Regions from separate parts of the Sporosarcina sp. NPDC096371 genome, predicted to be linked through region 2. Evidence: riboswitches for the same ligand, from Rfam matches in the RefSeq annotation. Region 2 holds a riboswitch; the other holds the start of a gene.

Region 1 (3,411 bases), on a different contig from region 2:
AACATGCCCGCTGACTATATGGCCACCAAAACGACCATTTGCGGCCATCGCACGTTCTAAGTTAACCGGATTTCCCGTACGCAACGTATGGAGTGTCGTCGCTTGCACCGTTTCCGGCATAACATCTGCCGTAAATTGCGTATTCGAAAATCCAGACACAGTCAAACAGACGCCATTCACTGCAATGCTATCGCCTTTTTTGACATCGCTTAGAACCGTTGTGCAACGAATAGCTAATTGGAGTGAATTCGGTCCTGGCTTAACTGCTGAAACAGTTCCAATTTCTTCGACGATACCCGTAAACAAATGCGTCAATCCTCCTTGTGGAACTTGGCATGCAATCGGATATCATCTCCAATTTGTCGCACATCTAAAAAACGGAGTGATTCACTATCCGCCATCAAGTTCCGAGTTTCGTCCATGAATAAAGAAGTACCATTGCCAATCAACTTCGGTGCCATATACATATACAGTTCATCTGCAAGTCCTGCATTGATAAAACTAGAATGGATCTGGCTACCGCCTTCAACAAACAACGTCATGATCCCTTTATTCGCAAGGCGCTTTAGTACTTCATCTAAAAAAGATTCGCTTTCTGATATCCTTTCAATTGAAACGAAGGGATGTTCAAAAAAAGCGTTTCTCGATTTTGGAGAATCGAGTGTAAAAATAATCGTTTCTACAGCGCCGTCTGTGACGACATTCGCTATTGGTGGCGTCCGAAGATGCCGGTCTAAAATAATTCGAATTGGATTCTTTCCACCATGGGGCAAACGGGTGGTGAGGAAAGGGTTATCGTGAAGTACGGTTTGTATGCCTACCAAAATAGCATCATGGGTATGGCGGAGGTGATGGACATCGGTTCTTGCTGCATCCGAAGTAATCCATTTGCTGTCCCCAGTCTGCGTTGAAAGACGACCGTCGAGTGTTGCGGCGGCTTTCAAGGTGACATACGGTTTCCCGTATTGAATAAAATGAAAAAATGCTCGGTTCAACTGCTCTGCCTCTTCCTGTAAAATGCCGGTGATCACTTCAATTCCAGCAGCTTTAAGAAGCCCGATTCCTGTGCCATTAACGGCAGGATTCGGATCGATGGATGCCACAAAAACGCGGCGAATACCGCTTGAAATAATGAGATCTGTGCAAGGAGGTGTTTTCCCTGTATGGGCACACGGTTCCAGCGTCACGTAAAGATCCGCGCCGTCCGCTTCTGAGCCCGCCATCCTTAAGGCATGCACTTCCGCGTGCGGCGTTCCCGCCTTCAAATGCGCACCTGTCCCAATAATCTGGCCGTTTTTCACACAAACAGCACCGACAAGTGGATTCGGCGAGGTTTGTCCTTCTGCACTGCGCGCTAAATTAAGGGCTAATCTCATATAATCATAAGGGTCCATTGGCATTCCCCCTTTCAATCATTATGAAAGGGCAGAGATCAATTGCGCCTCGGCATAATTGCGTCCAGATTTTTTCGAGCGGGCTCGAAAAGCACCACTGAAAATCTGTGACATCCGCCGGAGGCTTTAACTTGATTCAGCTGGGATTTGATTCCACTGAAACAAGTTAATAAGCATCATACGTATAGTTAAACAACTTCTCCCATCCAGACTGTAACTGTCGGTGCCGGAATTTCACCAGCTCCACCGCCTTCCACTGAAGGAAGGACGGGTCACGGACTAACGAGCGATTGCTCGATCACCGCCGGTAAGGAATTTCACCTTGCCCCGAAGAGTTTTTCTATAACGTACTGATGCTAAGTTAACATACTACTTCAATTTAAGCAAAAAAATACTCGGTCCGATTGTTCGGAACCGAGTATTTTCTACGTTTCTCTCTTAGTTCTTCAAGTCTTCAATCGAGCCAATATCCATATACTGCGGCACTACAAGACCGACTTTAACACCATCCACACTTACGCCGAGTTCTTCATATTGCCCTTCAAATTTATCGGCATATGCCTTGGCTGTCAATGGCAACCATGCGGCAAGGGATGCATCGGCGCTACCATCTGCCACTGCCGTCCACATTGGTCCCGATTCTACTTGCATTAGGTTCACTTGATAGCCCATGTCTTCCAACACAAGTTTCATAACGTTATGACTGGCGATTTCACTATCCCACGCCACATAAACAAGCTTAATTTTGTCGCCATCTACTTTTTCTACACCAGCTGTCCACTCCGCAACCTTGTCCGGGTTCGCATCTATCCAACTTTGTGCAGCGACTTGTTCCTTTTCACCTTCATAAATCGCTTTCATCACTTCATTCATATCTTCTTCTGTCCACTTGAACCGGGAAAGAATTTGATGGGCTTCTGGGAGATCATCCGCTAAGCCAAGTCTGCCAATTGTACGAATTTGTTCTTCCCCTCCGTACAGTCCTTTTGGGTCTTTCAGGAATTTCAAATCAAATTCCGCAAACTTCCAATGTGGCGTCCAGCCAATTACAACGATTGGCTGTTCTTTATCATAAGCCCTTTTTAAAGCTGCAGTCATTGTTGCACCTGAACCTGAAACGACTTTCATACCTGTTAGCTCATACTCTTCGATTGCTTTTTCCGTTGTCGACATAATATTAGCACCTGGGTCAATGCCAATAATTTGATAGTCAAGTGATTCTGCAACTGACTTTTCTGTATCCGTCTGCCCTTTCCCATCATCTTTGCCACATGCCGCAAGTCCGAATGCGAGTAGAGCAACCGCCCCAAGTCCTACTACCTTTTTCACGATGTTCTTTTTCATAATCCATTTCCCCCTTGTTTTTCTATTTATTTCCCAATCAGTTCAGCTGGATACTATTTCAAGCTGATATAAAAAATAAACCCGAAAAAGCACTGTACCTTACAGCGTTTTTCCGGGTTTATGGTACTATTACTATTTCTTCAAATCTTCAATCGATGTGATGTCCATATACTTCGGTACAACAAGACCGACTTTAACACCTTCCATGTTAATACCAAGTTCTTCGAATTTGCCTTCAAATTTATCGGCATATGTTTTATGCGTTAATGGTAACCAAGCCGCAAGCGATGCATCTGCGCTGCCGTCAGCAATCGCTGTCCATAGTGGACCTGCCTCTACTTGTGTCAATATCACGTTGTAACCCATTTCTTCCAAAACCAATTTGATCACGTTATGGCTAGCAATTTCGCTATCCCATGCAACGTAAGCCAATTTGATTTTATCGCCATCTACTTTGTCTACACCAGCTGTCCACTCAGCCACTTTGTCCGCGTTGTCATCAATCCAGTTCTGGGCAGCAACCGCTTCTTTTTCACCTTCTTGGATGGCAATCATGACTTTACCCATATCCTCTTCTGTCCATTTGAATTGAGACAAAATTTGGTAGGCTTCTGGTAGGTCAGCTTGTAATCCAGTTCGACCGATTGTTCGGATTTGTTCTTCATCACCGTAC
Region 2 (3,411 bases):
TATTTCCAGGATCTTTCGATAGCGGAAACGGCTGAAATTCTTGGCTGGACAGAGGGGAAAGTGAAAACAACCCAACACCGGGCAATCAAAGCACTACAAAAGAAATTGAATGCTCTTCCTACAGAAGGGGGGAAACCAAATGACCGATAAAAAATGGGACGACAACAAGATTGACAACCTTCTTGGCAGCATGCCGGATATACAAGATGAGCGCCTAAAGTCGGACATATTGATGCGGCTGAAACAAGACGAAAGGCTACACCCCCCTCGTCGACATACGCAGAAAAAATGGGTGCCGGCTTTAGTGGTGGTGGCTGCACTCCTTATGTTTAGTCTTCTAATCCCTTCCATGTTGAAAAATAATGAAGGTGCGATGGATAAAGCTGTTGAGTCTGTTTCGTTAAAACATCATGAAATGGAAATGTCTACGGACGATGCGACTGAAGACCGTGCTGAGTTGGCGAACAATGTACCAGAAACCAGAGTAGTCGGTGAAGCAAAGCTTTTGATGGATGTTCAAAGTCATGTCTTGTTGCAAGAGGATCTACAAGGATTTCAACCTCTTCAAATAGGGCTTATTGCAGATGATCATATAACTGTTCCAATGACTTTTTTAATTCCGGCGGAAAGAGTGGTTGCTGATTTTTCGAAAGGACAGCCGGATAGTGTGGCCCTTTACAATCAGTATGCTGCAGGGATTCCTGGGAAGGAACTTGGGTTTGCGGAAATGGAGCTAGTTGCTAGGGTAAACCCGCAACCTTATTACAAAATGGTCATGCCTACTGGTCAACAATATCTGACGCCATCTGAATCAGAGAATGTACTGACCGTAGAAAAGGCACTTCTTGTGATGAAGGAATCACATGATAGTGCATTAGAAGAACTTGTTCCAGCAAATCTTCTATATGACGTAGAGGAAAAGCAGGGCGTGGCAGTGATTACGTTTACAGAGCCGCTCGATTTGACAGGAATGGATCAAATCGAGGCAGGTGCAATGATAGAAGGATTCATGCTAACAGCAAAAAGTTTCAATAAACAAGTTCGTTTGGAAAACGTCATACAGGACACATTCTTACGCTACGATTTGACAATCGTATTGCCTGAGCCAGTTGGTGTCAATCCAACCTATTACGTTGAATAATGATAGAAAAAGCGCTTTGTAAACACTTAAGTTTACAAAGCGCTTTTTGATGTATATAATAGGGTGGTAATAAAATATTGATTCATCTTCGGGGCAGGGTGTAATTCCCGACCGGCGGAAATGGAGAGTTTCTCTTCTAGCCCGCGAGCTTAACAGCTGATTCCGGTGTGATTCCGGAGCCGACAGTATAGTCTGGATGGGAGAAGGTGAAGGTGCGGCCGTCTTTTTGTGTTGTCCACAAAAAGGGTGCTTATTTAAATGCGGGTAAAAAAGATAATTCTATCTTTTTTACACGTCTATTTAACGATACCTTTTAACTCCCTAGAGCTTATTAGCTCTGGGGATTTTTTGTAGACATGGATTGACGGAACGGCCTTTCCTCTTTTGAAGTGAATCGCAAAAGGAGAGAGGAACAAATGAATAACAAGAAATTACGAAGGATGATTCTTATTGCAGTCCTTGGGAGCATTGGGACTGTGTTAATGCAGTTCAATTTTCCACTACCGGCTTTACCAGGATTCTTGAAAATCGATTTTGGAGAAATCCCAGCAGTTTTGGCAGTTATGACAATGGGGCCGGTTGCAGGTATCGGGGTCGAACTCATCAAGAATATTTTGCACTGGTTCTTTTCGGGAAGCCCGACTGGAGTTCCGGTTGGGGAAATTGCAAACTTTACAACAGGTATGCTTTTCATCCTGCCAATCTACTTTATTTTCAATAAATTCCGTACAGCAAAAGGGTTGACGGTGGGTCTTATCGCAGGTACAGTCGCGATGGCTGTAGGAATGACCGCATTGAACTATTTCGTATTTTTACCGATGTACACGTACTTTCTTAACTTCCCACCTTATACGGGGAATGCTTTATATACAGTGGTTGTCTTAGGTATTTTACCTTTCAATTTCATTAAAGGCATCATGCTGATGCTTATTTCATTGCTGCTTTTCAAGAGCATGAAAAAATGGATTGCCCAGCAACGAACTCAATTGATGGCGTGATATCCGACGGAGGCTTGGGCCTGCACGACGCAGGTCATGCAGGCGTTGCCACAGGACGTGGCGAACTTAGCCTGCGATCTACTATTCAGATGGAAATGTCACAATTTAGCCAAAAAGAAAGGCCGTCCTGAATGATTTCAGGGCGGCCTTTCAATGTACTAAACGAATAATTAGTCTTCGTATTTTAACGCATCGCCATCAAATGGCGCATCAGCGATTTTGATTGAATCGGTTGGACAACCATCAAATGCATCTTCCAAATCTTCCATTAGTTCTTCTGGAACTTCGGTTGTACCCGTGTTATCATCAAGGATAACGTAAGCAATTCCTTCATCATCGTAATCGTAAATATCCGGAGCAGCAGCTCCACAAGCGCCACATGCAATACATGTATCTTGATCGACGATTGTATATTTAGGCATAGTCTTTCTCTCCTCTTTTCTCCGTACAAACAATTTACTTCACATCTCATTCTAATGATATTGACTACAGTTTTCAACAAAAAGAATTTATTAATTGGAGGAATTCCTCATGAATCTTTCTTTATTACTACTGGCTATCATACAGAAGCTAGATGGTGAGCGGACGATTTATGCCGGGCTTCATTTATTGCGTGGCAAACGTTCAGGGCAAACGCTGCAGGATGTGGAGTACTATAACCTGAAAACATTCTTTGGTATTTTACCTAAGTTAACCGTCGAAGACTATGATGAGGCGGCAAAATTATTGAGTGATGCAGGCTTAATTGAAACGAGAGCTGATTCGTCCGTGATTTTGACGGAAAGTGGACGACTAGCTGCTAAAACTTTACCGGTCTACCAGTTTAATGGTTGGGATTATCGGGGGAGAGAAACGATTTTTTTTGCACGACTATCGCTTGCGATTCAAACTGTGTCGAATGTTAAAGCGGGAGAAAGTTCATTCATGCCGATTCAAAAAGACTATGATATCCAACTGTTTGTAAAAAAACTGCTTCACAAGCAACCTATTAGTGATCCAACCTATGCAAGTTATATTGCTGGAGAGCTTAGTTTATGCATGGAGCGCAGTGGCATGGATGATCAACAAAAAATTATCTTTACGCACCGTTTAAGTGGCTTTGGCTTGACTGGTTGGACGTGGGATCAGCTAGCAGATCATTTAAAACTAAAGCCATTTGTGATTCAACTACTATTTATCGAAAGCCTACATAGGTTACTGGTGGTCATCGAACGTTCACCCGATATGCCATTTTTGACAACAATCGCTGAAAATATCAAAGTAAAGACCTAT

The links. A riboswitch is a leader RNA that binds a small molecule or an ion and turns the genes downstream of it on or off. The one in region 2 is predicted to bind FMN.
Region 1: linked by a shared signal. The riboswitch ahead of ribD (bifunctional diaminohydroxyphosphoribosylaminopyrimidine deaminase/5-amino-6-(5-phosphoribosylamino)uracil reductase RibD) and the one ahead of ACIQ0H_RS03500 (ECF transporter S component) in region 2 are both predicted to bind FMN.

The regions. Positions count from the first base shown of each region.
Region 1 covers NZ_JBIWFE010000003.1:271,334-274,744, reverse strand. The annotation lists gene ribE (riboflavin synthase) at 1-315, opposite strand, end outside; gene ribD (bifunctional diaminohydroxyphosphoribosylaminopyrimidine deaminase/5-amino-6-(5-phosphoribosylamino)uracil reductase RibD) at 312-1,394, opposite strand; FMN riboswitch at 1,585-1,733, opposite strand; gene ACIQ0H_RS09995 (glycine betaine ABC transporter substrate-binding protein) at 1,833-2,738, opposite strand; gene ACIQ0H_RS09990 (glycine betaine ABC transporter substrate-binding protein) at 2,871-3,411, opposite strand, start outside.
Region 2 covers NZ_JBIWFE010000001.1:760,326-763,736, forward strand. The annotation lists gene sigX (RNA polymerase sigma factor SigX) at 1-150, shown strand, start outside; gene ACIQ0H_RS03495 (hypothetical protein) at 140-1,141, shown strand; FMN riboswitch at 1,222-1,353, shown strand; gene ACIQ0H_RS03500 (ECF transporter S component) at 1,558-2,139, shown strand; gene ACIQ0H_RS03505 (4Fe-4S domain-containing protein) at 2,310-2,561, opposite strand; gene ACIQ0H_RS03510 (YpbB family protein) at 2,671-3,411, shown strand, end outside.